Regions from separate parts of the Edaphobacter dinghuensis genome, predicted to be linked through region 2. Evidence: riboswitches for the same ligand, from Rfam matches in the RefSeq annotation. Region 2 holds a riboswitch; each other region holds the start of a gene.
The links. Region 2 has a riboswitch for cobalamin ahead of IEW09_RS09475 (TonB-dependent receptor). Riboswitches for the same ligand answer to the same signal wherever they lie in the genome.
Positions count from the first base shown of each region.

Region 1 (10,255 bases), 420 kb from region 2:
AACCCAGAGCTGCTCCGGTCGAAGCACGTCGAGAGCTAGTTGCAGCAGTCCGACCATCTCCTCCTTCGCTGGAACGCGTGGCGAGTGGATGTCATAGATGCCCGGCCCGATCTCGTTGGGATAGCCATGCCGCTTGAACGCATGCAGCATCTCCATACGCGACCGCGCCGTCTCCATTGAGATGACATCCGCGTCCAACGCCGCAATCGAAGGCAGAATGTCCTCGAACTGGCAGTAGCACATGTGCGTATGGATCTGCGTGCCGTCTGTGACGCTCGACGTGGCCAGCCGAAACGCCTTGACCGACCAGTCAAGATAAGCAGGCCACTCCGACCGCCGCAGCGGAAGCCCCTCGCGCAACGCAGGCTCGTCCACTTGAATCACGCGAATGCCAGCCGCTTCGAGGTCCTGTACCTCTTCGCGCAAGGCGAGCCCGATCTGCCAGGCAACATCGCGTTCGGGAATGTCGTTGCGAACGAACGACCATTGCAGAATGGTGATTGGGCCGGTAAGCATTCCTTTCATCGGCTTTGTGGTGAGCGAGCTGGCATAACTACTCCACTCGACCGTGATCGGACGGACACGCGAGACGTCGCCGTAGATGATGGGCGGCTTCACACAGCGCGAGCCGTAGCTCTGCACCCAGCCGTTCGACGTGAAGGTGAAACCGGCGAGATGCTCACCGAAGTACTCCACCATGTCGTTGCGCTCGAACTCGCCATGAACGAGAACGTCTAGTCCGATCTGCTCTTGTTCGCGAATGCACTCTTCCGTCTTCTGCTTCAGAAAGTCGTTATACTCCGCATCCGAGATCGTGCCTTTCTTATGTGCAGCGCGTTGCTTGCGAACCTCTTGCGTCTGCGGAAAAGAGCCGATCGTGGTTGTCGGCAGCAGAGGAAGACCAAGCTCCTCCCGCTGCACGGTGACGCGCTGCTGGTATGGAGACTTGCGACGAAAAGCTCCTTCAGACAGAGTGGCAAGCTGCTCGCGAACGTCCTTGTTAGTGCTGCTATCCGCCGCAAGACGATCTTCGTGGCGACGGCGATTGTCGGCAAAGGCAGTTGCAGCGACTTCAGGCCCCTGTGCAAGCTGCACAAGCTCTTCCACCTTCTGCTTTGCGAAGCTAAGCCAGCTAAGGACGCGTGGATCGAGCTTGTCTTCATCAGCGGTGTCATAAGGGACATGCAGCAACGAACAGGACGGCGCAAGCTGCAACCGCTCCGCTCCGATCTTCGCAGTAACCGACGTAACAACGCTCTGCAATGCGTTAAGGTCTGCAAGCCAGATATTGCGGCCATCGACGCAACCGAGGCTGAGTGTCTGCGTAGGCTGCAATTGCTTGACTACTTCAGCAACCTGCTTCGGCGCTCGCACCGCATCAATATGCAATCCGGCTGTGCCGAGTGAGCATGCCAGTTCGAGATTGTCGCCAAGCTCACCGAAGTAAGTCGTGAGCATCAGCTTGAGCGGAATGTTGGCAAGCTCGACGTAGGCAGAGCGAAACGCCGCTGCGTAGCCTTCCGGAAGGTCGGTTACGAGAACAGCCTCATCGATTTGAACCCACTCCGCACCAGCCGCCGCAAGCTCGCCAAGCACTGTGCGATAAGCCTTAAGCAGTCGAGGCAAAAGATCCAACGGATTGGTGCCATCAACCGCTTTGCCAAGCAGCAATAAGGTGACTGGGCCAATCAGAACGGGCCTGGTCGCGATACCGAGACTCTTTGCCTCAGCAAACTCCGCCAGCAACTTCGTCGTGTCAGGCGTGAACGCGAGATCGTCGCTCCATTCTGGAACCAAATAGTGATAGTTCGTATCGAACCACTTGGTCATCTCCATAGCGGTCTGCTCGTTGCTGTTGCGGGCCATCTGAAAGTAGCGAGTGAGCGTGACTGGGCCAGCACCGAAGCGCGACGGCGTTGCGCCGACGAGCACCAGAGCATCGAGCACCTGATCGTAGAACGAGAAGTCGTTGCTCGGGATGACATCGAGACCGGCGTCCTTTTGCAGTTGCCAGTTTCGTTGCCGCAAGGTCTTTGCGGTTGCCAGCAGATCGGCCTCGCTCAGGCGTCCGCGCCAGAACTCTTCAAGCGCGAACTTCAGCTCGCGATGGCGTCCGATACGTGGATATCCCAGATTTGCGGTGACAAGATTTGTAGTGGATTGTGAAGGCGATGACATCTTTGGGTTCCTCTCCTGAAAACGGCGGAACCACCTTATGCGCAGGCATCGTCGCTTCCGCTATAGCGGAGTCAACGGAACATTGGCAACCGATCCAGACTCGAGACCGGCGTCCTCAGCGCAGCCGCAGTGGGAGACGCAAGCGTCTCTTCCGCGGTGGTGGCGGCAGGCCGGTCTTCGGACTTTGGGCTACCTACTAAACGCCGCTTCCCATTCTTTTTCAAGAACAGTGCGTGGCCTTGGCCGTGCGTTGTTCGTTCCCATCACCGCTGCGAGTCAGCGCCGGAATCTCACCGGCTTCCCGTTTAACAAGACCGAGGTCTTGCACCTACACATCTTTCACTTTACATCAGACGGTGGGCCAGGCGAGCGGCTGCTCCAGACGTCGCTCCAGAATCTTCAGCGCCGGATCGAAGCCCGTGATCTGCTTGACCCAATCAGCACCTTCTTCATAAGCGTCTTCAGGAATAAGGCCGATAAGCTCCGCGTCGTCGATGAGAACACCATGACGCTGCGCGAGATGCTTGATGGTCGAGTGAATGTGCCGCATGGGAGTGATTTGAAATTCGGTGATATTCATGCTCACCTGCGCGCGGCCATTGGCGACGACACCGATGGCCTTCACACCATGCAAGCCACCGTTCGAGGCACGAATGTCGCGGGCGATGGCGCGGGCAGCAGAGATATCGGGTTGGTGCAGATGCACGTTGTAGGCGATCAGAAAATTACGCGCTCCAACGGCCGAGGCGCCTGCGGTCTCGTGAAGGCTCGGCCCTCCGATATCGGGGCAACGGGACGAATCGCGGCGCGTCGCTTCGCGGAGTCCTTCGAATTGTCCTTTGCGCACATCTTCCAACTGAACGCGATCCGGACGCGCGGCGGCAGCTCCGTAGAAGTAAACAGGGACACCATAGGTACGCCAGATCAACAAACCTGCCTGTCGCGCCAGCACAGCGCACTCTGCCATGGAGATGCCGCTGACGGGGATAAACGGAACGACGTCGGCAGCGCCGATACGAGGATGAACGCCCTTCTGTCTGGTAAGGTCGATGAGTTCCGCCGCCTTGCCGACTGACTTGACCGCTGCGGCGATCACAGCCGCCGGTGGCCCGGCGATGGTGACGACCGAACGATTGTGCGCCGTATCGAGCGACCAATCGAGCAGGCTCACGCTCTCAGTCTGCATGGCTGCAACAATCTTGCCTACAACTACAGGGTCCGTGCCTTCAGAGAAATTGGGGACACACTCGATGATTGCATCAGGGTTCATAGGGCCGTCTTACTTCCACCAGGTATAGCCGATTGTGAATTGGAGGCTTGCGTTCACTCCGGGGTTCTTGTCTCCGAGTGAAGCGGATGAGATATGCACTGCATTGGCGCTGAAATCGATAGACCGGCGCGGCCGGAAGAAGTAGTGAAAGCCAACGCCTCCCTGCGGCGTGAAGTTCCATACGCTGGCGTCGGTGTTGGGGCCGTCGTTGAAGAGGCTCAAAGGCTGCCCGCCGAATGCCGGATATTTGTGATTCGTCCAAAGAACTCCCCCCGCACCCTGTATCCAGGGTGAGATGCGCCGCGTGCCGGTAAAGTTCCAGCGCAGGATGATGGGGGTGATGGAGACGCCGCTGTAAGTTCCTCCGACTGTGTAAAGAGGCGAGCAGGAAAGGGTAGACGAGGTAGAGGCAGCACTACAGTTGGCGCGCTGGAACTTCGGCGTGTAGGACTGCCAGAAGGGGAAGACCTCGACGGCGTACTCGAAGTTGCCGCGCAGCGGACCGTGCAGATAATCGTCGGTGAGAACTTTTCCAGCGTGAACGCCGGCCATGAGGAACTTGAAGCTATTGCGGTTCTCTGTCAGGCCGACACCGCTTTGGACGAGCACGCCGAACTCTAAGGGGAGCTTGCCGGAGTTGGCGTGAAACGGGTTTGCATCGCCGGTCGCCGCAGCCTGCGCGAGCGCAGAGTGAACGGGAAGGATAGAAAGTGCAAGGGCCAGCGCCCCGATCAGTGGTCTTGCGATGCCGAGAAATCCCTTGGTCACTATGTCGCTCCGTCTGTTGCCTGTTGCAGAAGAAAGGCCGCCGATAAGCGGCGGCCTGGGGTGAATCGTTGACCGCTAGAGTTAAGCTACTGCTGCTTCGTCCATGTCGAAGTTGGAGTAGACATTTTGCGTGTCGTCCAGGTCTTCGAGCGTCTCCAGAAGGCGAATCATGGCATTTGCCTGAGAGCCTTCGAGCTTGGTGTAGGTCGAAGCAATCTTGGTGACCTCGGCGTGCTCGGGCGTAATCTTGGCAGCCTTGAGCGCGTCGGTAACCGCTTCAAAGTCCTTGGGATCACAGAGAATCTCCCAGCTTTCGCCTTCATCGTTCAGATCTTCAGCTCCGGCTTCGAGGACGATCTCGGTGAGCTTATCCTCGCCGGCTGCGTCCTTGGCGATGCTGATGACGCCTTTTTTCGTAAACATCCAGGCGACCGCACCCTCGGCACCGAGGTTGCCGCCGTTCTTCGAGAAGGCGTGGCGGATTTCGCTGACGGCGCGGTTCTTGTTGTCGGTGAGGACTTCGACGATCAGGGCCACACCGCCGGGGCCATAGCCCTCGTAGGTGATCTCCTCGTAGGAGACGCCTTCGAGCTCGCCGGTGCCGCGCTGGATGGCGCGCTTGATGTTGTCGGCGGGCATGTTCTCGGCCTTGGCCGCAGCGATGGCGGTGCGCAGGCGGGGATTGCCGTCCGGGTCGCCGCCGCCACCGGTTTTGGCGGCGATGGTGATTTCCTTGATGAGACGGGTGAAGATCTTGCCACGTTTGGCGTCAAGCGCGCCCTTTTTATGCTTGATTGTGGCCCATTTTGAATGGCCGGACATGTACTACCTCAATCATGGTTTTGTGTGGGGCTGCGAGGTTCCACGGGCTCTCACGACGTTCGATTTTAGCATGTTGAACGGTGCAAGTTCTGGCGGCCGGGAGATGGGAAGGGTGGACCTGATCGAAGTACCCCCCACTCCCCTACTTAAGTATCTAAAGTCTTCATTCCAGGGACTTTAAAATGTAAAGTCTTGATTTGATGATGGTTATCGGTAAATAACTGATTATAAAGGGGAAATAAACTTCTCCCTGCTTGAAGCCCTGTTTCCATTATAGCGAGTGGGCTATAACTGCTTTGCAACCACTATCTTGTTTATTTTCTGATTCTTACGCCTTCCAAGGACTTGACAGATATTTTGTCGGACGTTTTGAGAGCAGCTAGAGAATTTCAGGTGCCAGAAGGTCGCGCATGGTCTCGCGACGGCGGATGAGCGTGGTTTTGGCGTTGTCTATTAAGACTTCGGCTGGCCGGGGGCGGCTGTTGTAGTTGCTGGTGAGGCTCATGCCGTAGGCTCCGGCGTCGAGGATCAGGACCAGGTCGCCCGGCTTTACGGCGGCGAGGACACGGTCGCGGGCGAAGAAGTCTCCCGATTCGCAGACCGGACCTACGATGTCGGCGGTGAGCGATGGAGCTGCGGTGCGCGGCTGCTTGATGGGGAGTATCTCGTGGTGCGCGTGGTAGAGCGAGGGGCGGATGAGGTCGTTCATGCCGGCGTCGGTGATGACGAAGGTTTTGGAGCCGTTCTTTTTGACGAAGAGGACGCGGGTGAGCAGCGCTCCGGCCTGGGCCACGATGAAGCGGCCGGGCTCGATGATGAGGTGGGCTGATTCGGTGGCGAGGCCTTTGCGTAGGGCGGCGGCGTACTTCTGCACCTGTTGGGCTGGGTTGAAGGCGGTGGTGCCGTAGTCGATGCCGAGGCCGCCGCCAGCGTCGATGTAGCGGATATTGTGGCCGTCGCTTTTGAGGTCGGCGATGAGAGCGGTGACGCGAGCGGTGGCTGCGGCGAAGGGATCGACCTTGCGAATCTGAGAGCCGATGTGGACGCTGACTCCGGCGGCGCCGAGCCACTTCGATTTTGCCGCTTTGCGGTAGATCGCGCGGGCGGCCTTGATGTCGATGCCGAACTTGTGCTCACTGAGGCCGGTGGAGATGTACGGATGGGTGTCGGCGAAGACGTCGGGATTGACGCGGAGGGCGAAGCGGGCGCGGATGCGGAGGGCTTCGGCGCGGGCGGCGAGCAGGTGCAGCTCGGCTTCGGACTCGACGTTGAAGAGGAGGATGTTGGCCTTGAGGGCGGCGTCGATCTCCCATACCTGCTTGCCTACTCCGGAGAAGACGACCCGGGCCAGCGCGGGCTTGTGGGCCTTGCGGACGCGCTCGAGCTCGCCGCCGGAGACGATGTCGAAGCCTGCTCCCTGCTGCGCGAGCAGGCGCAGGATGGCCAGAGACGAGTTGGCTTTGACTGCGTAGCAGATGGTGTGCGGCTGGGCTTTGAAGGCTTCTTCAAAGAGCTGAAAGCGAGCGGAGATCTGCTGCGCCGAGTAGACGTAGAGCGGGGTGCCATGATCTTCGGCGAGGGTGGAGAGGTCGGCTCCATCGCAGTGCAAGGTGCGGTTGCGATAGGCGAAGGGGCGAGGGCTTGGCTGCGAGACGATTTTTCTGGGCAAACTAGGTGCTCTTTATCGGGAGTGCGTAGGGGGCTTCGGGGATGATGACCCAGGCGGCGATGTAGGCCAGGGCTCCGACGCCGGTGAGGATGATGAACAGCGCCGTAATGACGCGGACCAGGTTGAGGTCCCAGCCATAGTGCAGAGCAAAACCGGCACAGACACCGGCGATCATGCGGGAGTGGCGAGGACGGGTCAGCCGAGGCGTGGGCTGATAAGCGTTCTCCATAAAAGGAGCGGCGTTGACGGCGGCCCCACAGGACGTGCAGAAACGTGACGACGATTCGATTGGCTTTCCGCAATGACTACAGAACATGGGAGCCCTCCAAAGAACAACTAAATCGCAGCGAACTCTATTTTGTCATAATTACGCATCTTTAATGCATCTTGTTCCGTGGCATTTACTTGCCAGATTTCCCTGGGTTTTATTTACCGGCGTAAGGGGTCTTCAGGTACCTGCGCGCTGCGTCGGCCTGCGACTGGTCGCCGCCTCCGGCGCTGGCCTGCTCGTATTGTCTGATGGCTTCGGAACGGTTGTGGAGAAGATCGAACATCTCTCCTGCATTCAACTGGGCGCGACGACGAAGCCAGTCGCTGCAACTGGGCTGCGCGGCGGCCTCGAGGTAGTTCTTTGCAGCATCGGCGATGTCGTTCTGGCCGCGCTGCGTGTCGGCGAGGCCGAAGTAGGTCATGTGCAGCCGGGGATCGAAGAAGTATCCGGGGCTGGCGGCATCGACGAGGATCTTTTTATAGGCGGCGATGGCGGCAGGGCCATTGCCCTCGTCCTTGGTGATGTTGGCCACTTCTAACTGAAAGAGATAGTCGTGCGGATACTGCTCGGCGAGACCGCGCTCGACGACAAGTGCCTCGGGGTAACGGGCGTCGTGGCGGAGAAAGAGTGCAAGCGCGGTGCGCGACTCGACGGGCGTCACGACTCCCTGCGCTGCTGCTTCGCGCAACATCTGCAGGCCTTTTTCTTTATTGCCATTGACTCCGGCGATACCGACCATGATGCGCAGGAGGCGCGGCAGACTGGCCACGGCAAATTGCTGAATGCCTACTGCCATCTTGGCGTCGGCGTAGCCGGGATCGATCTTGAGTGCCTGCTCGCTGTCGTTGCGCGCGGCGAGTCCCTGGTGTGCCGCCGAGACGTAGCTGTGATCGACCAGCGTGATGAACGCAGCGTGCATTCCGCGAGCATAGCCGCGCGCGAAGTAGGCGTTCTTGTCGTTCGGATCTTCGTGAATGCGCTTGTCGCAGATATCGATGGCGCCATTGGTGAGGTCTTCGATGCGCTGGCGCGTGGACTCGGGGACGGGAACGTCGCGCTTGGAGCTGAGGAAGCTGTTGTGCGCGTAGTAGGTCGTGTCGAGCAGGTCTTGATGGTAGAGCTCGCGGAAGATGATCGTCGTGAGCACGTAGTCGATGGCCATGGGATTCTGCGGATTGGCCTTGAGTACGGTCTCGAAGCGAGCGAGCGCGCTGTCGTAGTCGAGGTTGTAGAAGTCGACGCGGGCCTCTTGAACGAGAGGGGTGAGATTGATGGGGTCGGTGTGGTCAGCCGGATTGTAAGGCTGCCCAACGGCCGATGCGGTCAGCGCAAGCAACAGCACAAGTGAACTTAGAATCGCTGGAGTAGGCGGCTTGAGTGTCATCGTTCCGGAACACCGATTCTGGGGTAAAGGTTGCGGAGGCGAGAGACGCCTCTGTGTATGTGTTGGACGGCTCTTCACCGTAAACTATACAGTTGGACGCCTGCACTAGAGACAGGTACCGTACGAGCTTCAGGATAAAACGGACTTTATGACACGGTTTCAACTGCTTCAACTATTGATTGGACAGGCCCGGGCCAATGGCTTCGAGTTTCGCAAGTGGTACACCAGCCATCTTGGGCTGCCGTGGCAGCACTCGCATCATGCGATCGAGATGCTGTCGGCCGAGAAACGCTACTACGTGCTGTTGTTCTCGCACGAGTTTGCGTCCTCGTTCTGGAAGGGCGGCGAGCTGATGACATTTCAGGTGCCATCGCAGACCTTTCAGCGGCGCATGGCCGACGGAACAGTTGGCACGGTGAAGCGCAAAGCGTACACGCGGCGCAATACGCGCGAAGACGCATGGCGCTACCATCTTCGCGAGATGGCCGTATCGGAGGAGCCGCTGCGCTACATGCGGCGATTTCTCCGAGTCGAGGATGAGCTCGAAGACGAGCCAAAGATTTCCGTCCCCAAACATGAGACCAAGGGCGCCGGGGACTAGTTTTGTACTCGACGCAGGGCTTGAGAAAATCCGGCCAACGAATGCGTTCGTCCCATCGCAAATCGGGAGGATTACAAAACTTGCGACATAACATTCCCTCGCGATAACCCGATGACCTAAACTAGAACTCAATGTCCATTCAAACGATCCGTCCCGCCCGCACCCTGCAAGGCTCTCTTACCTTGCCTGGAGACAAGTCGATCTCCCATCGCTATGCCATGCTCGCCGGTCTCGCCGAAGGCACCTCTATCCTCTCCAACTTCTCTACCGGTGCCGACCCTCACTCTTCGCTCGCCTGCATGGAGGCCCTTGGCGCCACCGTCGTCAAAAAGGACAAGACCATTGAGGTCACCGGCGTCGCCGGAGCGTTTCGCCAGCCGGAGCGCCCGCTCGACTGCGGCAACTCCGGCAGCACCATGCGCATGCTGGCTGGCCTGATTGCACCGCACCCACACACCTTTACCCTCATCGGCGACCACTCGCTGACCGTGCGCCCGATGGAGCGCATCCGCAAGCCGCTCTCGAAGATGGGCGCGGAGATTCACCTTACCGGAGGCGATGGGGCCGTGGGCGGACACGCTCCCATGACCATCGTCGGCGGCCCGCTTAACGCGATCGACTTTGACACGCCTATTCCGTCGGCCCAGGTCAAAACTGCCGTCCTCTTCGCCGGTCTTCAGGCCAACGGCACCACCAGCCTCAGCGAGTCTGTGCGCACGCGCGACCACTCCGAGCATGCACTCAAGGCGTTTGGTGCAGTTCTCAACCGCGAAGGCGACAAGCTGAGCATCCCCGGCGGCCAGAAGCTTAAGGCCATCGAAGCCACCGTTCCCGGCGATCTGTCGTCGGCGGCCTTCTTTCTTTGCGCGGCACTGCTCTTCCCTGACTCCAACCTTGTTCTCGATTCTCTGGGAATGAACCCCACTCGCGCTGCCCTGCTCGATGTCATCACTGAACTCGGCGGCAGGATCAAGGTGCTCCAGGTCGAGGAGCATCATGGCGAGCTGATCGGCACCATTCAGGTGAACACAACGCCGGGCGGACTCAAGGGCATTGCCATCTCTGGTGCGCTCTCTGCGCAGCTTATCGATGAACTGCCTGTCATTGCGGCTATTGCACCGTACACACGCGAAGGCATCACCATTCGCGATGCCAAGGAGCTGCGGGTGAAGGAGTCGGACCGCATTGCGCTGGTCGCCAAAAACCTCAAGGCCATGGGAGCGGAGTTCACCGAGCACGAAGATGGCCTCACCATCCCAGGTAACCAGCAGCTTCATGGCGCGCAGATCGAC
Region 1 covers NZ_BMGT01000002.1:521,925-532,179, forward strand. Annotated here, with positions in the region: gene metE (5-methyltetrahydropteroyltriglutamate--homocysteine S-methyltransferase) at 1-2,178, opposite strand, end outside; cobalamin riboswitch at 2,330-2,523, opposite strand; gene ftcD (glutamate formimidoyltransferase) at 2,528-3,448, opposite strand; gene IEW09_RS07815 (acyloxyacyl hydrolase) at 3,458-4,216, opposite strand; gene IEW09_RS07820 (YebC/PmpR family DNA-binding transcriptional regulator) at 4,298-5,038, opposite strand; gene lysA (diaminopimelate decarboxylase) at 5,418-6,707, opposite strand; gene IEW09_RS07830 (PspC domain-containing protein) at 6,709-7,023, opposite strand; gene IEW09_RS07835 (tetratricopeptide repeat protein) at 7,133-8,362, opposite strand; gene IEW09_RS07840 (hypothetical protein) at 8,511-8,963, shown strand; gene aroA (3-phosphoshikimate 1-carboxyvinyltransferase) at 9,095-10,255, shown strand, end outside.
Region 1: another riboswitch for cobalamin. It lies ahead of metE (5-methyltetrahydropteroyltriglutamate--homocysteine S-methyltransferase); the one in region 2 lies ahead of IEW09_RS09475 (TonB-dependent receptor).

Region 2 (10,255 bases):
AAAATGATCTTCTGTCGCAACTACCCCAATCAAACTGTGTTCAACTCATTTTGCTGCACTCAGGGACGATGATGACAAGAAAGTTTCACCTCTCCAGGCGTAGTTTGTTAGGGCTGACAGCATCCGCTTCACTCCTCTTCGGCTCCACGATCTCCTCACTCGCTCAGAAACCGCAGTCCCGTATTGCCGGAGAGATCACTTCCGAGCGCGTCGTGATCCCCAAATCACAGCCTCCCCTGGCCAAATTTGCCGAAGACAAGGGAAGCCTTGCGCCTCAGACCCAGCTTGGCAGCATGAGCCTTGTTTTCAGTCGCTCCGCCGCGCAGGAGGCCGATCTTCAGGCCCTGATTGCTGCACAGCAGAACCCTGCCTCGCCGCAGTATCACGTCTGGCTGACTCCCGACCAGTTCGCCACCCGCTTCGGCATGTCCGACTCCGATATCTCCAAGGCCGAGACATGGCTTGAGCAGCAGGGCTTTACCGTCGAAGGAGTGGCGCGCAGCAAAAATCGCATCACCTTCTCCGGTACGGCGGCGCAGGCCGAGGCCGCCTTTGGCGTCGAGTTGCACAACTATCAGACCGACGGCACCACCCACTTCGCTCCTGCCAGCGATATCAGTCTTCCCGCGGCACTCTCTCCCGTCATTCAGGGAGTCACCAATCTTTCGAACTTCCGTCCTCACTCGCACATGCTGGTGAAGCAAGGCCAGGTCGTTCCCACTGCAAACTTCACCTCGGGCCAGACTGGCAATCACTATCTGACTCCTGGCGATATCGAGACGATCTACGACATTAAGGCAGCGCAGAGCGCAGGGTTCAATGGCGCTGGCCAGTCGATTGCGATCATGGGCCAGTCTGCCGTCACACTCTCTGATATCGAGAACTTCCAGAGCGCTGCGGGCCTCACGAAGAAGGACCCTACGCTCGTCCTTGTGCCGAGCACTGGTAGCTCTACCGTTTACACCGGAGACGAGTCCGAGTCTGATCTGGATCTCGAATACTCGGGTGCTATCGCTCCCGGCGCGACTATCTACTTTGTCTACTCCGGCAATAACACCAATGCCAGCGTGAACGACGCCATCGAATACGCCGTCGATAACGACATCGCGCCCATTATCAGCACCAGCTACGGCGGCTGCGAAACTGAGTATTCGGCTACGTCATACGCAACCGAGAACAGTGTGTTTGCACAGGCGGCAGCGCAGGGACAGACGGTGATCGCGGCTGCTGGAGATGAAGGCTCGACCGATTGCTATGGCGTCAAGGGACTCAGCACCGCGCAGCAGCAGGCCCTTGCGGTAGACTTTCCCGCCAGCAGCCAATATGTAACTGCCATGGGCGGCACCGAGTTCTCCACCGCCAACGTCGCCAGCGGCAGCAGTTACTGGACAGCGTCCAGCGGCAGCGATGTTATCAGCTCAGCCAAGTCCTACATCCCTGAGCAGATCTGGAACGACGATTCTTCGACCATCGGTATCTCCGCAGGCGGCGGCGGTGTCAGCGTTCTCAATACCACCCGGCCTTCCTGGCAGGTGGGTGTTCCTGGTATTCCCTCGGGTACTACCCGCGTGGTGCCTGATATCTCACTCGATGCCTCGCCCAACAACGCTGGCTATCTCTATTGTTCCAGCGACACGGGGACCGGAATCACGGGCAGTTGCTCGAATGGCTTCCGCGACAGCAGCAACACCAACTTGACCGTTGCCGGTGGCACCAGTTTCACCGTTCCTATCTTTGCGGGCATGGTGGCCATGATTAATCAGGCGACCGGCCAGACGGGGCAGGGCGTCGTCAACCCAACGCTCTACACGCTTGCCGCCAATACCTCGACCTACGCCTCGGCGTTTCACGACATCACTACCGGCAACAATGCCTGCACCGCCGGAACAGCTTATTGCACCACCGCAGCGGCGAACACCTCGCTCTATGCCGCCGGTCCCGGCTACGACCTGGCCAGCGGTCTTGGCTCGCTTGACTTCAATAACCTGCTTACCGCATGGAAGGCGGCTGCAGTCGCGGGTAGCTCATCGCTCCTCGCCACGACTACAACCATTACCGCGGCCAGCACTGCTCCAGCCTCCGGCGCTGCGGATGTACTCACTATCTCTGTCGCTCCTTCTACCGGTACGGGCACACCCACCGGTACAGTTGCGATTCTGGTAGATGGCACGCCAGTATCGCCTGCGCCAACGCTTTCGAGCGGTACCACTACCTATAGCTTCTCTTCCACTACCGACGGCTCACACGTCATTCGCGTGACCTACTCCGGCGACGGAACCTATGCGCCGTCGACCAATACGCTCGTTGTGAATGTGGGTGCGAACTTCACGATTGCTGCAGCCCCTACCACCATTACCGTAGCCTCTGGAAGCACAGGCACCTCTACCATCACGGTAACTCCGGTGAACGGTTATACGGGAACTATCGACTGGTCGGTCACAGGCCCCTCGTCGCTGGCAGCCTGCTACACCATCGGCAGCAGCACCAGTACAACTACGGTCAGCGGAACCGCTCCCGTACCCGCAACGCTGACGATCTATACATCTGCGTCCCAATGCTCCGGAGCCAATGTATCGCCTTCAGGAAGTGGTGCGAAGCTTCGATTTTCCAACTCCCACCCTCAGGCTGCTCGCGGAAAGTCTCCTGCGCGGCCATTCTCTCCGGGGACGGGAACAGGCATAGCTCTGGCTGGTTTGCTCTTCTGCGGTCTTCTGGGAGGCCGTTCTCGTAAACTGCGCATCTTCCTCGCGCTCGGTGTCATCTCGGTGGCGACGCTCTCGACCTTTGGTTGCGGCAGCAGTAGCTCTACCACCACGACAACGACTAGCAATGCAGCCTCAGGAACCTACGCTCTTACCGTAACGGGAACGGACAGCGCATCGTCGAAGTCCTCCTCGGCGAACATCACCCTGGTCGTTCAATAGCGCAACACAAGCTGTTTTTGTTCCGACAGGCAGGGACTTTACCGCTCGGTAAAGTCCCTGTTTTGAATGGATAAGACCCATTTTGCGGCCATCGCTTCGTCGTTCAAATATCGGTACGGTTCCAGTTGAAGAGAGGCCACTTTGCGGGGATCTCTGAAGCGAGTGTTTTGCGCTGATCAACAACAAATGTTCTGTCAGCTAAAAAATCTGCAACCGTACCTTATTCGAACATGTCTAAACAACACAGGCCGCTCTACTTGGGGAGTATCATTAACATCGTGTCGAAATATTCCATCGTCGTTCCCTTTCATAACGAAGAAGACAATGTCACCACGCTCTACGATCGCCTCAAGGCCATCATGGAGCATGTCGGCGACAGCTTTGAACTGGTCTTCGTCGACGACGGCTCGCGCGATCGCACCTATCGCCTGCTCGAAGAGATAGCCGCGGTAGACAGCCGCGTCCTTGTCGTTAAGCTTCGCCGCAACTTCGGCCAGACCTCGGCGCTCGCCGCCGGCTTCGATCATGCCACCGGTGACTACATCCTCGCCATGGATGGCGATCTGCAGCACAATCCCGACGAGATCCCCAACTTCCTTGCCAAGCTCGAAGAGGGCTATGACGTCGTTAGCGGCTGGCGCTCTCACCGCGGTGATAACTTCATCATGCGCCGCATCCCCTCACGCGCGGCTAACTGGTTGATGGCGACGCTCAGCGGCGTCAACATCCATGACTTTGGAACCACCTTCAAGGCGTATCGTCGCGAGGTCATTCAAAATATCCCGCTCTACGGCGAGATGCACCGCTTTATCCCTGCGCTCGCTTCGTGGTACGGCGCCAGCATCTGCGAGATTCCGATCTCCAATCCTGCCCGCGAGTTCGGTAAGAGCCACTACGGCATCTCCCGTACCTTCCGCGTCTTCTTCGACCTGCTGACGATCCGTTTCCTGTTGAAGTACATGACCCGACCGCTGCACTTCTTCGGAACCATCGGCGCGCTGGGCGTGGCTACCGGCTCGGGCCTTGCCATCTGGCTGTTCATCCTCAAGCTGCTCAGCGGCCAGCCAATTATGGATCAGCATGGCCCCATCTTTGTGATCGCCGGTATTTTGATCCTCGCTGGTGTTCAGATGATTGGCATTGGCCTCCTCGGCGAGTTGCAGGTTCGCCACTACTTCACCGCAGCCCACCGCGCTCCTTATGCTGTAGACCGGGTCATCCGGCTCCGCTCCGAAGAGAGTCTGCTTCAGTAAAGTTGCTGCATCCAAATTGCATACATAGCAAAGCCCCTGATCAAACTGACAGGGGCTATGTTCTTTTTGCAATAAAGTTGCCGAGGCTTGAGGTTACTTGGTGTCCTTCTCGATCTCTTCCTGCGACTCGATCTCCTGCTGGGCCTCTTTTTCGGCGTCCTTGAAGGCCAGTACGTCTACCTGGTCCTGGTTCTTCGCCGCTGCCACCAGCGGATCGCTTAGTCCCTTCAGGTGATCGGCAAAGTCTCTCATGCACTGTGCCTGATCGTTGGGGTGTCCCGGAGCCGCTGCTTGCTGTCGCAGCATCGTTTCCAGTCTCACGGTAGCTCCCAACCGGTAGGGAATGACTGTATACGATACGGGATCGCGCATCTCGAAGACGTCTTCGCGCAATTTGGTTTCTCCGGCGATTACGCCCGCTTTCGCCGTGGCGAACGATTGCCGGGAACAGATAGAAGCAATTGCAGCGGCACCCTTGGCGGCCAGCACCGTCGGTTGCTCCGAGGGCACCCCGGTAATGGATGGCTCCGCCTTCCCATGGCATCCCAGAATCCCTGTCGCCAACCCGGCGGTCAGCAATCCAGCCCATAGCCCACGTGCCAGCCCACAACTTAGCCCATACCGCATCCGTACACCTCAGAAGGACCTGTATATTATGCGCAAATTTACAGATAAAGTTCAAAACCGGGAGAGGTCCACCAACGACGCCTGAGAACACGGCGTCTCGCAGCCTGCGATCATCACGCAAAATACCATGCCGCAAAGAGCAGGCGCTATCTAAATCTAGGCCCATCCCCCGCTCTTTTCCTCTGTCCGCCTTGCTCAAAAAAACACAGTAGAATCATCTCTGACGGCATCCAATTCAGAATGCAAGCCATCCAGATTCTCGCTCCCGGCGGCCCCGACGCTCTCGTTCTTCGCGATCTCCCCACACCGGCTCCCGGCCCCGGCGAAGCTCTTGTCCGTCTTGAAGCTTCAGGCGTCAACTTCATTGACGTTTATTTCCGCGAAGGCCGCTATCCGGCGAAGCTGCCTTACACTCTCGGGCAGGAGGCTGCGGGAACGGTTGTGGCGATTGGAGACAACGTCACGACGGTAAAGGCCGGAGACCGGGTCGCCTGGTGCTCCATTCCTGGAACTTACGCCCAGTTGGCCGTTGCTCCCGCCGACCGCCTGGTTATCATCCCCGACGGGGTCAGCTTTCAGCAGGCAGCCGGAGCCATGTTGCAGGGGATGACCGCCCATTACCTCGCATATTCCACCTATCCCATACGCAGAGATGACGAGGTCCTCATCCATGCCGGAGCCGGTGGTGTAGGGCTTCTCTTTATTCAGATGGCGAAGTTGCTTGGGGCACGCGTTTACACCACTGTCTCCAACGATGAGAAGGCCGATCTTGCCCGTGCCGCCGGTGCCGATGAAGTGATCCTCTACACCAAAGAAGACTTCGCAGCGAAGATCAAAAAGATGTGCTCCGCCGGTCTGCACGCTGTCTATGACTCCGTTGGCAAGTCTACATTCGACAAATCGCTCGAGGTTCTTCGTCCGCGCGGAACCCTGGTGCTGTTCGGCGCTTCCAGCGGCCCAGTGCCGCCCTTTGATCTCATCAGGCTCTCCGGTCTCGGCTCGCTCTACATCACCCGGCCCACTCTCAAGGACTATATTGCCAGTCGCGCAGAGCTCGAGCTCCGAGCAGGCGCTGTCCTTAATGCCGTCGCCGACGGCACACTCAAGCTTCGGCTCGAGCACACGTATCCACTTGCCGACGCGGCCCACGCTCATCGTGATCTCGAAGCCCGCATCACTACGGGAAAGCTGCTTCTTATTCCATAAGAATCGACCACGGAGGTGGATCGCGCTAAAATTTCAGCCATGGCCTCCAAAGTCCCCACCCTTTACGAATGGCTAGGCGGCGCAGAGCCCCTCAATCGGCTCATCGACCGCTTCTATGAGAAGGTTCCTTCCGACCCTATTCTTGAGCCTCTCTTCGCTCAGATGCCGAAGGAGCACTTCCAGCATGTGGCCCAGTTCATCGCCGAGGTACTGGGTGGTCCCGACGATTACTCCAGACTTCACGGTGGACACGCTGCCATGATCCGTCACCACCTGGGGCGGGGCATCACGGAGCAGCAACGCCACCGCTGGGTTGGCCTCCTGCTTGAAACCGCAGACGAGCTGGAACTTCCCTCCGACCCAGAGTTTCGTTCTGCTCTCGTCGCCTACCTCGAGTGGGGTTCTCGCCTCGCCGTTATCAACTCGGCGCTCCCTGCCGATACCCCAGTCAGCGATGCGCCGATGCCCGCCTGGAACTGGGGCGTTCCCGGCGGTCCCTATCAGCCGGATACCCCTGAATCCTGAAGGCCGCAAGCGACAGGACCTTGTCGATCCGCATTCGGGCTATGCATTCATTTTGACTTCCACCTATCGATGCCTCAAACTTAAGCCTCACCCTTTTTCTCCTGCGGCGTGGCATCGTATCTCCAGCCGTTCCACCTAAACCCTTTGTCCCGATTCGGAATGCTCGGGAAGCGCGGTGAGACTCCGCCACTGCCCCGCAACTGTGATTCGCGCACGCAGCCGTACTATCGCTGCGTGAATGCCAGCCAGCCGCTCCCACTGATGCCGTAGCGCATTGGGAAGGGAAGCAGCCAAGCCCCACGGCCATCATGCATCGCGTCAGTCAGGAGACCGGTTCCGTCTGCGTACATCAACCACATTCCCGAGGGGGGAATGGAGGAGCTTCACTCATGTCTGCACCTCTGCACCGTTCCGCGGCAGCGTCATCTCTTCGCACGCTCGCTGCACTCGCCGCCATCCTGTTTCTTGCCGCGCCTTGCGCTCGCGCCGTCATCGTTCGCGGCACTGTTACCGACCCGCTCGGCGCCGCCGTCGCCGGAGCCCGTGTCCAACTGATTCAGGGTAAGAGCGCCATCGCCGCCTCGCTTACCGGCCTCGATGGCTCCTTTGAGATTCGCAGCACCGCGCCGGGACGCTTCCTTCTGCTTACCTCGGCGCGTACCTTCACGCCTAATATCGGCCAGGATTTCTACGGCGGTCGCACCGATGTTGTCACCCGCAACGTCACCCTCGAGATTGCCTCCGTTACCACCGCTGTCACGGTCACTGCCACCGGAATCCCTACACCGATCCAGCAGGTCAGCTCGCCAGTCACGCTCATCCCACAGTCTGATCTCGTCACCCAGGTCGGCATCGTCGATGACCTTCGCCAATCTCCCGGCGCGGCTGCCGTTCAGACCGGTCAATACGGCGGGGCTACCTCGCTCTTCGTTCGCGGCGGCAACTCCACGGCCAACAAGGTGCTCATCGACGGCATTCCCGCTGAAGACGTGGGCGGGGTCTTCGACTTCGGCAATGTCTCCTCAACCGGCCTTACCGGATTTGAGTTCTACCGCGGTCCCAATAGCGTCCTCTACGGTTCTGACGCCGGAGCTTCTGTTGTCAGCCTCAACAGCCCACGCGGCAACTCTCTTCGCCCTGCGCTCAACTACTCGGGCGACGCCGGTAACTTCCACACCTATCGCAACGAAGCTGCCCTCAGCGGTGCATGGAACCGTCTCGACTACTATGGTGCCTTCTCACGCTTCGACAGCTCCAACGCGCTGCCTCTGGACAGGTTCCACTCCGCCACTTCGGTAGCGAACCTCGGCTTCAACATCACTGCCAACACGCAGGCTCGCTTCACTTTGCGCAATGCTGTTTCGGCCAGCGGTCTGCCCAGCGCGCATGACTTCTACGGCATCTCCTCGGACGGCAAGCAGGGCGATCAGGACATCTACTCCGGCCTCACCCTCGAAAACCGTGCGCTCCAGAGCAAATGGCATAACCTTGTCCGCTACGGAATCGCCCGCAAGCGCGAGCAGGAGCACCAGTTCACCAACGTCGGCGAGCCTATCACTTATGACTTTGGCGGCGGCGACGTCTTCACCGAATACTTCGGCAATAACGTCACCATTCGCGGAGCCAACGGATATACCGCTACCGGGCAGGCGTCCTTCTTTCTACCCAACGAAGACTCCGCCTCCAACCGCGACGAGCTCTACTACCAATCCGACTACGCCTTCACCCACCACCTCACTGCCCTCTTCGGCTTCCGTTACGAGAACGAGCGCGGCAGCTTCGTCGAGCCTGACTTCGGCGAGGACGAGATCACCAAGCGCACCAACTATCAGTACACCCTTCAATTTCAGGGCGATATCAAAAGCCGTCTCTTCTACTCCCTTGGCGGTGCAATCGAAAAGAACCATCTTTACGGCGTAGCCGGAACACCGCGCATCGGCCTCTCGTATGTTCCTGTTCGCTCCGGCAACGGCTGGTTCAAAGGAACCAAGCTTCGCGCCAACGTCGCCACCGGCGTTCAGGAGCCAAACCTTGCCATCGAGTTCCAGAGCCTCTACAAGCAGTTGGAACTGGCCGGGAATACCTCAGCCATCGCGCAGTATCACATCACCCCGGTCGGTGCGGAGCGCTCACGCACCTACGACATCGGCATCGACCAGAACATCCTCAGCGAGAAGCTCATCCTCAAGGCAGGCTACTTCCACAACATCTTCGATCATCAGTTGGAAGGCGTGCAGTCAGGCGCACTGACGCAATACTTCGGCCTGCCGCCCAGCGTGGTCTCCGGCCTCTTCTCGGCTTATCTCAACTCGCTGGCCTTCCGCGCACAGGGCCTCGAAACCGAGTTGCAATACCAGCCTACTCGCCACATCTTCCTGCGTGGCGGTTATACCTACCTCGACGCTGTTGTGATCCAGTCGTTCTCCGGTGACGCCATCGCGGCCAACACCGGCAACCCCACGGAGAATCCCAACCTTCCCGGCATCGCCATTGGAGCCGAGAGCCCCCTGATCGGTGCTCGCCCCTTCCGTCGCCCACCGCACACTGGCTTCTTCACCGCACAGTACACCACCAGCAAATTCTCCGCAGCCCTCAAGGGGGCGCTCGCCAGCCGCTCTGACGACTCCACCTACCTCGACGGCTTCGATCCCAACTTTGGCAACAGCCTTATTCTTCCCAACCGCGATCTGGACTTCGGCTATGCCAAGCTCGACGCCAACTTCCTCTTCGCTGCCACCAATCACGTCACCATCTTCAGCCAGTTCGGCAATCTGCTCAGCCAGCAGCACATTGGTCCCATCGGCTATCCTGGCTTGCCCTTCACCTTCCGCACCGGTCTGAAGATCAGGATTGGCGGCAACTAACCGGTTTATATAGCAGCACGCGAAAACGGCCTTTGGGTGATGAACCCAAAGGCCGTTTTATTTTGTTGAGGATCGTTTATCAGGCGACGAGTGCGGGCCGATGTACCCAGCGAAAACCCTGGCCGGGGTCTCTTTCGTCAGCGCTTGGCCCCCAGCTTGCCGGGACAGCCACATCGAGCATGCGAAGGTAGACGCTGAACTGGCCGCGATGTTGATACCAGTGATTCAGCATGATGTCGCGCAGGAATTGCATTCGGGGTATAGCAAGCAGTTCCTCATCGCCGCGCATCAGACGCCAGGTTTCGCGCATGCTGTCATCGTTGTACGCGAGCAGCACTTTTCTCACCGTGACGACGCTCCGATCGAACGTCTCGAGGATCTCTCCAACGCTGGTGGGCTGAGTCTCCATGGCGAATTCGGGAGCCTGTACAGGGTTCTGCTGCACTGCCTGCACGACACCTCCCGGGACGCGCGCAAGATGAAAGGCCAACTGCCCGGCCGTCATGGAGCGCTCGTGCGGCCTCCAGGTCAGCTTGCTCTCGGGCAAACGCTCAAGAAAGATGCGAGTGATCGGTGCCTGTATATCAAATTCGGTAAAGATAGACTCTGCGAGTGACATAGCTTCTCTCCTTTTGGGGTGATGGTTACAGAATGCAAAGAACGATCGGTTGTGCGAGAGGGAATGACTCTCCATCTCACCCTCGCCATGCTTTCGAAGATGTTTAGGCTTTGCCGCTACGGCGCTCCGCAGCTTCGCGAATCCTCTTCATGAAATAGCCCCAACCGTTGTTGACGCTTCTCTCTCCCTGGGTAAACTCCGGCGGAATCATGCCGGCTGCGCGGTGCACGAACTTTA
Region 2 covers NZ_BMGT01000002.1:939,771-950,025, reverse strand. Annotated here, with positions in the region: gene IEW09_RS09500 (S53 family peptidase) at 69-2,924, shown strand; gene IEW09_RS09495 (glycosyltransferase family 2 protein) at 3,203-4,177, shown strand; gene IEW09_RS09490 (hypothetical protein) at 4,271-4,804, opposite strand; gene IEW09_RS09485 (quinone oxidoreductase family protein) at 5,045-6,010, shown strand; gene IEW09_RS09480 (group II truncated hemoglobin) at 6,050-6,535, shown strand; cobalamin riboswitch at 6,667-6,888, shown strand; gene IEW09_RS09475 (TonB-dependent receptor) at 6,925-9,399, shown strand; gene IEW09_RS09470 (DinB family protein) at 9,479-10,018, opposite strand; gene IEW09_RS09465 (SRPBCC family protein) at 10,122-10,255, opposite strand, start outside.

Region 3 (10,255 bases), on a different contig from region 2:
CTCTCCCCGTTATCACCGCAAATGGAAGGCCTGTCACTGCTCACTTCGATTCTGAAGCAGTCGGCTCTCCCTCCATTCGCATCCGTTTTGCAGCAGAGCCATCGTGGAAGATATCCATCCACTGGCATGGCGTTGCTCCTCTCGCTCGCCCTGTGCTCCGCACCTATCACTTGAATGAGACTGTTTCACTTCCCTCCGGCCTCACTTATTCACTCATCGACGATCCGCAGTCTTGTCTGCGAGATGGCGTTGCGATCAAACCGGGACACCACACAATCTTTGCCCGAATGCAGCAGCAGGATTGCCGATACTGGCTTCCGATCAGCTTCGAGGTAATCGCTCCACAGCTTCTGCTCGGCGATACTGCTGCCTCTGTTAGCTCCTCCACGATCATTGATCCAATCGAACTGGCTCCCTTCTTTGAAGGGCATATCAACGATATCTTTACCCGTTCTTATGCTGCACCGCGATCGCCTTTCTGCTCACTTGCTTTGCCCGAGACGCTTCTCGGCGGCTGGGCTAACTTCGATCAGCAAGCTGCTATCGACGATACCGGTCTGCGCAATGCAAAAGGGACACTTCACACCAGCATCAATGTTCCGTTCCTTACTCCGGAAAGCCCCTCTGCGCCTAATTGTTCCTTCATCTCGCAATGGGAGCTCGATCAGCAGGCGATCGAATTCTCCGTGTCCGGCAACGCACGCATACTATATCTGCTGATGGCCGGAACGACCTATCCGCAAGCCAGCCATATGCAACATGGCACGGTAAGCGCGATCTACAAGGATGGAACCAGTTCAAAGCTCGTCCTGCGTACACCGGAGACGTGGTGGCCCATCGAGCAGGATTATTTGCTCGATGATTATCTGTTTATCAATGACGCTCCACTGCCACCACGAGTCGATCTACGTACTGGACAGACGCGACTTCTCGATCCTGCCACCTTCAGGGGGAAAGGAAGACCGATTCAAGGAGGTTCTGCGACCATTCTCACACTTGACCTGCATCCCGAACGAGAACTGGCCTCGATCAAAATCGAATGCAGCCTTTATGGAGTCGTTCTCGCCTTGCTCGCGGCTACATTGATTCGTTAGCAGCAGCTCTTTAAATACCGTGCATCGCAGTGCCTCTTTCAGTAAAGTCGAATGCCTTGACCGCGGCAAACCCAGGGTGTTTTGCTATTCCATGCAAATAGCCGGATATGCACAGATGCCCCTACATATTGTGATTGACGCATAAAAAAGCGCTTGATATAGTCGTTTTACTTCACGGCACCCAATTGCGAAATTGGGTTTAATAGGGAACCCGGTGAGATTCCGGAACTGCCCCGCAGCGGTAAGCAGGAACGAACATCCCGTACGAGCACTGGTCCAGTATCAAAAGAAATGGGCTGGGAAGCTGGGATAAGTAGGTGGCCTGCAAAGTCCGAAGACCTGCCATGAGATGTGCCGATATGGCACAAAATTCACGCGCCTCCGAGGGGAGGATGGGGTGATCGGCGTCTGTCTCGGCGATCCTTCCATCTGTGTCTTCCCGGAGCGAAAGGACACCTCCCCGTGGCGACTCTACAGACGACGCTCTCTGACCTTGATCCACAATTTCCTGCTGCCGACATTGCTCCGCAGATGCAGGTTCGTAAGCGCAGCGGCGCTCTGGAACCTGTCGACGTTAATAAGATCGTTCGCGCGGTCGAGCGCTGCTGCCATGGTCTGCCCCATGTCGATCCGATCCGTGTAGCCAGCAAGACTATTGGCGGGTTGTTCGATGGCGCATCGACCCGAGAGCTGGATTCGATCTCGATTCAGACTGCGGCTGCCCTGATCGCAGAAGAGCCGGAGTATTCGAAGCTGGCAGCACGGTTGCTGCTGGCGACGATCTCGAAAGAGGTGAGCGGGCAGAATATTTATTCGTTCTCGCAGTCGATTGAGGTAGGCCATCGCGAGGGCGTGATCTCGAAGGATGCCGCGGAGTTTGTTGGCGCAAATGTACGCAAGCTGAACAGCGCGATCGACGACCGCTTCTCCGACCGCTTTGAATACTTCGGCCTGCGGACGGTGTATGACCGCTACTTGCTGCGACACCCAATTACGAGACAGGTGATCGAGACGCCACAGCATTTTTTTATGCGGGTTTCGGCGGGCCTGTCGGTGCGGGTGAATGAGGCCGTCGAGTTTTACAAGCTGCTGGCTTCGCACGATTACATGCCGAGTTCGCCAACGCTGTTCAACAGCGGAACGAAGCACTCACAGATGTCATCGTGCTACTTGCTGGACTCTCCGGCGGACTCGTTGGACTCGATCTACGACACCTATAAGCAGGTCGCGTTGCTGTCGAAGTTTTCGGGAGGCATTGGGCTGGCATTTCATCGCGTTCGAGCGGAAGGTTCGCTGATTCGCGCCACCAATGGAATCTCGAATGGCATCGTGCCGTGGCTACGAACCTTGGACTCTTCAGTCGCAGCAGTAAATCAAGGCGGCAAGCGGAAGGGCGCGTGCTGCGTCTATCTTGAGCCATGGCACGCAGACGTCGAATCGTTCCTCGAGATGCGCGACAACACCGGCGATCAGGCGCGACGAACCTACAACCTGAATCTGGCGAACTGGATTCCTGATCTATTCATGCGTCGCTCCGACGAGGATGGCATGTGGTCGTTGTTCGATCCGAAGGATGTTCCTCACCTCACCGATCTGTATGGCGAAGATTTTGATAAAGCCTATGTGGAAGCGGAGGAAAAGCAACTCTATCGGCGACAGGTGAAGGCCCGCGATCTGTACGCACGGATGATGCGCACGCTCGCAGAGACCGGTAACGGATGGATGGTCTTCAAGGACGCTTGCAACATCAAGAACAATCAGACGGGCGCCGCAGGAAATATCGTTCACCTCTCGAATCTCTGCACGGAGATTACAGAGGTGACCTCTTCGGCGGAAACAGCTGTATGCAATCTTGGCTCTGTTAATCTTGCACGTCACCTGACAGATGGCGTATTCGACTTCGAGAAGCTGGCTGCGACGGTGCGTCATGCGGTGCCGATGCTCGATCGCGTCATCGACATCAACTACTATCCTGTCGCACAGGCAGCAGCCGCAAACAGCCGCTGGAGACCAGTGGGACTTGGCGTGATGGGGTTGCAGGATGTGTTCTTCCAGATGCGGATTCCGTTTGATTCCGCAGAGGCGCGAGTTCTCTCAGCAAAGATTCAGGAGGAGATTTACTTCCATGCGTTAAGTGCGTCGTGCGACCTGGCGGAGCAGCATGGACCTCATGCTGCCTTTCAGGAGACGCGAGCCGCAAAGGGCGAGTTTCAGTTTGAGCTGTGGGGCACAACTCCCACCGACAAGGAACGCTGGGAGCTGTTGCGCCAAAGGATGAAGACAGTAGGACTGCGTAATTCCTTGCTGATTGCCATTGCGCCCACTGCGACGATTGCCTCTATCGTTGGCTGCTATGAGTGCATTGAGCCGCAGATCTCGAACTTGTTCAAGCGTGAGACGCTTTCGGGCGAGTTCATGCAGATCAATAAATATCTTGTCGGCGAGCTGCAGCAGCTTGGGTTGTGGTCAGAAGAGGTTCGCTCACGGATCAAGATGGCTGAGGGTTCGATTCAGAAGATCGCTGAGATTCCAGAGGAGTTGAAGCTGATCTATCGCACGGTGTGGGAGATGCCGATGCGGTCGCTGATCGATATGGCAGCGGATCGCGGCGCTTACATCGACCAGAGCCAGTCTCTAAACCTCTTTGCCGAGTCTCCAAACATTGGCCGCCTCAGCTCGATGTATATGTATGCGTGGAAGCGTGGAATCAAGACGACGTATTATCTGCGGTCGCGCCCGGCGACGAAGATTGCAAAGACTACGGTTGCCGCTGGCAATCGCGTGGACCTACAAGCAGCTGCGAGCGCGAATGTGAGCTGCTCGCTCGATAACCCCGAGTCCTGTGAGGCTTGCCAGTAAAGGCGGAAGATAACTATGTCAACGAAAGCACCTAACTCTATTCTCGATCCAGGCTTGTCTCTTACGCTGCGACCGATGCAGTATCCCGTGTTCTTTGAGATGTTCAAGGATGGGATTAAAAATACATGGACCGTAGAAGAGGTTGATTTCTCAACCGACCTCGTGGACCTGCGGTCGCGCCTTACACCTGCCGAGATTCACCTGATTCAGCGGTTGGTTGCGTTCTTTGCCACAGGAGATTCAATCGTCTCAAACAATCTTGTATTGAATCTCTATAAGCACATCAATTCGCCCGAGGCGAGACTTTATCTGTCGCGGCAACTGTACGAAGAGGCTGTGCATGTGCAGTTCTACCTGACACTGCTTGATAACTATGTTCCCGATCCGGATGCCCGGGCGGCAGCGTTTGCAGCAGTCGAGAACATTCCTTCCATTACGAAAAAAGCACAGTTTTGCATGCGCTGGATGGACTCGATCCAAAAGCTCGATGAGCTGCGCACGCCAGAGGAGCAGAAGCAGTTTGTCCTGAATCTGATCTGTTTTGCAGGATGCATCGAAGGCCTCTTCTTTTTTGCGGCATTTGCCTATGTCTATTTTCTGCGCTCGCGCGGATTGCTGAATGGACTAGCAGCAGGAACGAACTGGGTCTTCCGCGACGAGAGTTGCCATCTGGAGTTTGCGTTCGAGGTAGTAAATGTAGTGCGATCACAACATCCGGAGCTGTTCGACGCTGCACTCGAATCAGATGTTGTTGCAATGATGAAAGAGGCCGTGGACTGCGAACTGCAGTTTGCCGAAGATCTTCTCTCCGGCGGCGTTGCAGGGCTCTCCGTGCGTGAGATGCGACAGTATCTGGAGTACGTAGCGGATTCGCGCGTGGTGCGGCTGGGAATGAAGCCGATCTTCGGCTCAAAGAACCCGTTTGCGTTTATGGAGCTGCAAGATGTGCAGGAGCTGGCGAACTTCTTCGAGCGTCGAGTCTCTGCCTATCAGGTTGCGGTTGCCGGCGAAGTCGCCTTTCACGACGACTTTTAGCAGCAAAGCCGACATCGCTATTTTTGGATAGCGGTGTCGGCTTTGCTGGGCGCAGCGCTGACCTGGGATGGGGTCGGAAGCTGCGTCCTATCCCACCCTCCGCCAAGCGCCTGTATCAGTTGCACCGATGATGTCATGCTCTGAATCTCAAGCGTGGCAAGCGTGCGCTGATTGGTGAGCAGCGTAGTCTGTGCCGTAACGACGTCGACATACGGATCGATTCCAGTCTTATAGCGCGCAGTCTCCAAATCGACAAAGCGTTGTGCCGATAGGACTGCTTCCTGCTCCTTAAGGATCTGCTGGGAGAGGATGCGGACCGAAGCAAGATAATCTTCAACCTGCTGAAAGGCGGTGAGGACCGTCTCGCGATAAGTGGCAACGCTGGCATTGTAGGTGGCGGTGTATTGTTGTGCGCCTGCGGTGCGCAGGCCCACATCGAGGACGGTCTCCGAGATGGATGGGCCGATAGACCAAAAGCGGCTCGGCCAATCGAAGAGTTTTCCGAGGGAAGAACTGTTGAAACCTCCTGAAGCACTCAGAGTAAGGTTTGGATAGAAAGCAGCGTAGGCTATGCCAATCTGTGCGTTGGCAACTGCCATCGCGCGCTCGGAGGCGGCAATGTCGGGACGGCGCTCCAAAAGCTGCGAAGGCATCCCAATAGGAACAGCAGGTGGTTGAGCGTTGAGCGGCTTGACCGGAATGGAGAAGCTGGATGGGTTGGTGCCTATAAGAACCGCAATGGCATGCTCATATTGAGCACGGGCTACGCCGAGATTAATTGACTCCGATTCGGCACTCTGTAACGTGTTCTGTGCTTCGACAACGGAAATTTGATCGTCAACGCCGGTCTCATAGCGGGCGCGAGCGAGGTCGAGCGCTTTTTTGTCGGCTTCGATCGTAGAGGCATAGAGAGCCTGCAAAGCGTCCTGGCCCCGAAGCTCGAAGAAGAACTCAGCAAGATCCGCCTGTTCGCTAAGACGCTCGTTCTCCAGATCGGCTGCACTGATCTGTGCCTGGAAACGCGCGGCGTCAACAGTATTGCGAATGCGGCCCCACAAGTCCGGCTCCCACGATACATCGAGAGGCATCGAGATGAGCGAGCTTTGCGCACCGGCGCTGGTACCACCCGTTCCAGTCGAATTTTTAAGATTAGCTGAGGAGCGAGAGCGCGTATACGACGGGCCAATCGATGCCGTTGGAAAGAATTGAGCGCGAGCTTCGCGAACAAGCGCGCGCGCCGCCATAAAATTTTGAAAGTATTCTTTTATGTTCTGGTTGTTGATGTTGACCTGATCTTCGAGCGCATTCAACTCGGAGTCGTTGTAGATCTCCCACCATTTGCCATGAAGCATGGCATCCTGGGGTTGAGCGACCTTCCAACCATCGGTGTCCTTGAACTGCGTGGGGGATTCTTTGTACGAGATCGGCGGGGCCTGGGCCGTCGCTGGAGGAGTGTGATATTTGGGGCCGACCCGGCAGCCGGTAAGAAGCACAGCCGCTGCGATGGCGGGGTAGATGGCGACTTTGAAACGAAGTGTAGTCATAAGTTTAAACCGTGATGGCTCGAATTAATCTGTGGCCGGTGTTGGGCCGACCGCAGCATGAAACGTGTCGTGTTTTCTGCCCTGGATGCGAAGACGCAAGCGGTCGAGGGTAAGGTAAACGACGGGAGTGGTGTAAAGCGTCAGGAGTTGGCTCACGAGCAGACCTCCTACGATAGTGATGCCCAGTGGACGACGCAGCTCCGAGCCCATGCCAGTTCCAAACGCAAGCGGGATGGCCCCAAACAATGCGGCTGTCGTGGTCATCAGAATAGGACGGAAGCGAAGCATGCAGGCTTCGAAGATGGCATCCTCGGGACTCATCCCCTGCTCGCGCTCGACCTGAAGTGCGAAGTCGATCATCATGATGGCATTCTTTTTTACGATGCCTATCAGCAGCACGATACCGATGATAGAGATTACGTTCAGGTCTTCGTGGAAGAGAAGAAGTGCCAGCATAGCACCCACGCTGGCCGACGGCAGCGTCGACAGAATTGTGATGGGATGAACCAAACTCTCGTAAAGAATACCGAGCACAATGTAGACAGCAAAGAGCGCGGTCAGTACGAGAATAGGCTCTGTGCCGAGCGAATCCTGATAGGCCTGCAGCGTACCGGCGAAGAAGCCGTGAACAGTAGCGGGAATCCCCAAGCGGTCCTGCATCTGATTAATCGCAAGAGTCGCATCGCTCAGCGAGACACCAGGAGCAAGATTGAAAGAGATGGTCGTAGAAGGAAACAGCCCCGTATGCGGCAGCGACAGTGGAATGGTATCGGCCCGGCTCGTTGCCATCGTGTAAAGAGGAACGTTGCCGGTGGAGGTCGGATTAGTAGTTCCTCCAGGGCGCAGGTAGATATTTTTGAGGCCCTCGGGGCTCTGCCAATACGGCGGCGCAACCTCAAGAACAACATAGTACTGATTAAGCTGAGTATAGATAACAGAAACTTGGGACTGGCCAAAGGCACTGTAGAGTGATGAGTCGAGCGATTGAGCCGTCTGTCCCAGGCTGGCAGCTCTGACGCGATCATAATTCAGTAAAAGATCGAGTCCGCCATTTTGCTGATCTGTATTGACGTCCTGCAGACCAGGCAGATGCTTCATATGCTCCAACACAATCGGACCCCATTTTGAGAGGTCGGCGATATTATCGGCTTGCAGCGTGTACTGATAAAGAGCGTTGCTCGAGCGTCCACCGATACGAAGGTCCTGCGAAGCCTGAAGAAAAGTAGAAGCTCCGGTAAGCTTATCGAGCTTCGGCCGCAAGCGGTTGATGACTTCAGGAGCACCGATCTTACGCACATCAAGCGGCTTCAGTGTGATATAGACAAAGCCCGTGTTGCCGCCACCCGTAAATGCAATCACGGTCTGGACGGCTGGATCTTTCATGACGACATCTTCTACCTGCTTCGTAGCAGCGTCCATCGCCGGAAAAGATGCGTCCTGCGGGCCCTGGATTCCGCCTGCAATCGCACCTGTATCCTGCTGGGGAAAGAAGCCTTTGGGGATCTTCAGGACAATGGCAACATTCAACAGAATGGTAAGAAAGAGAACGGTGAGCGTAAGACCAGGGTTGTCGAGAACCCAGTGCAACGTTCGACGATAGAGTGAGAGCACCCACTCAAAGAATCTCTCGTTCGCCATGTAAAGGCGGCCATGCTTTTGTTTGTGCTCGTCTTTCAGGATGTACGCGCACATCGTAGGCGTGGTCGTCAGAGAGATGACCATCGAGACGAGGATGGCGGTCGAAAGCGTAATCGCGAATTCACGGAAGAGCCTGCCGACGATCCCGCCCATCAGAATCAACGGAATAAATACCGCGATGAGCGAGAAGCTGATCGACATGACGGTGAAGCCGATCTCCTGCGCACCTTTGATCGTCGCAGCAAAAGAGCTCATGCCAGCTTCAAGATGGCGAGTAATATTTTCCATGACGACGATAGCGTCGTCGACGACGAAACCCGTAGAGATGGTGAGCGCCATCAGCGACAAGTTGTCGATGCTATAGCCGAAGAGATACATCACAGCCAAGGTGCCGATGAGGGAAACAGGCACCGCAACCGCTGGAATAAGCGTTGCGCGCACATTCCTGAGAAATACAAAAACGACAAAGATGACGAGAATGATCGAGAGCAGAAGCGTCCATTCCACGTCGTGAACCGAAGCCCGAATAGTGGTCGTGCGATCGAGCATGACCGTGATATCGATCCCCTGCGGAATAGAGGCCTTCATCGAAGGAATCGCAGCGAGAATCCGATCGTTGGTGTCGATGATGTTGGCGCCCGGCTCGCGGTGAATGATGATGTTGATGGCTCGTTTGCCGTTGAGATATCCACCGTTGCGGATATTCTCCACAGAGTCGATCACATCCGCGACATCGGATAGATGAATTGCCGCACCGTTTTTATAGCCGACGATCAGGGGCTTGTAATCCACCGCCTTTGATATCTGATCGTTGGCCAGAATATCTGCGGTGATGTTGCCGTCGGTAATCTGTCCTTTGGCAAGGGCAGAGTTCTGCAGACTGAGCTGTGCCTGAAGATTGGCCATCGTCAGTCCATAGCTCGCCAGCTTGGTGGGGTTCACTTCGACACGAACCGATGGGAGCGCACCACCACCGACGCTTACCTGTCCCACACCCTCAATCTGCGAGAGCTTTTGCTGAAGCACCGTGGAGGCTTCGTCATAGAGGGTTCCCGGATCATACTTGTCCGACGTCAGCGTAAGGATCATGATCGCGGCGTCTGCCGGATTGACCTTACGATACGTGGGGTTTCCGGGAAGGTTGGCGGGAAGATAGGTGCGCGCTGCATTGATCGCAGCCTGAACATCGCGTGCCGCGCCGTCGATATTGCGGCTCAGATCAAACTGAATGGTGATCTGCGTCGAGCCGAGACTGCTCGAAGAGGTCATCTCGGTGACGCCGGCAATATGGCCAAACTGCCGCTCCAGCGGCGTAGCCACAGACGAAGCCATAATCTCCGCGCTGGCTCCGGGAAGACCTGCATTGACCGAGATCGTAGGAAAATCGACCTGGGGCAACGGAGAGACAGGAAGCACGGTGAAGGCTATCGCTCCAGCGATTGCGATCGCGATCGTCAGTAGAGTCGTCGCAACAGGTCGATGGATAAAGGGCGCGGAGATGTTCATGGCTGCCCTGCGGATTGTGGCTCGTTACCTGGATGCGGGCTTCCTCGCTTGCTCGAGAAACGCGTCGCGATGCCATCGAAGAAGATATAGATGACAGGCGTGGTGTAGAGGGTGAGTATCTGGCTAAGCAGCAGGCCGCCGACCATGGCAATGCCGAGCGGTTTGCGCAACTCCGAACCTTCGCCGGAACCGAAGGCCAGCGGGACACCAGCCAGCAACGCAGCCATCGTCGTCATCATGATGGGACGGAAGCGAAGCAGGCACGCCTCATAGATGGCGTCAGTCGCACTCTTGCCACGCTCTCGCTCAGCTTCCAGAGCGAAGTCCACCATCATAATGCCGTTCTTCTCAACAATACCTATCAATAGAACAAGTCCTATGATCGCGACGATACTGAGAGATTGATGAAAGATAATAAGCGCGAGAAACGCGCCTACTCCGGCAGAGGGAAGCGTGGAAAGAATTGTGACCGGATGAATGAAGCTCTCGTACAGTACGCCGAGCACGATGTAGACGGTGACGAGAGCAGCGAGGATAAGGAGAGGTTCATTCGAAAGTGAGTTACGGAAGGACGCAGCC
Region 3 covers NZ_BMGT01000001.1:971,817-982,071, reverse strand. Annotated here, with positions in the region: gene IEW09_RS03950 (DUF4450 domain-containing protein) at 1-1,094, shown strand, start outside; cobalamin riboswitch at 1,253-1,455, shown strand; gene IEW09_RS03945 (ribonucleoside-diphosphate reductase subunit alpha) at 1,557-3,953, shown strand; gene IEW09_RS03940 (ribonucleotide-diphosphate reductase subunit beta) at 3,969-4,988, shown strand; gene IEW09_RS03935 (efflux transporter outer membrane subunit) at 5,006-6,532, opposite strand; gene IEW09_RS03930 (efflux RND transporter permease subunit) at 6,557-9,676, opposite strand; gene IEW09_RS03925 (efflux RND transporter permease subunit) at 9,673-10,255, opposite strand, start outside.
Region 3: another riboswitch for cobalamin. It lies ahead of IEW09_RS03945 (ribonucleoside-diphosphate reductase subunit alpha); the one in region 2 lies ahead of IEW09_RS09475 (TonB-dependent receptor).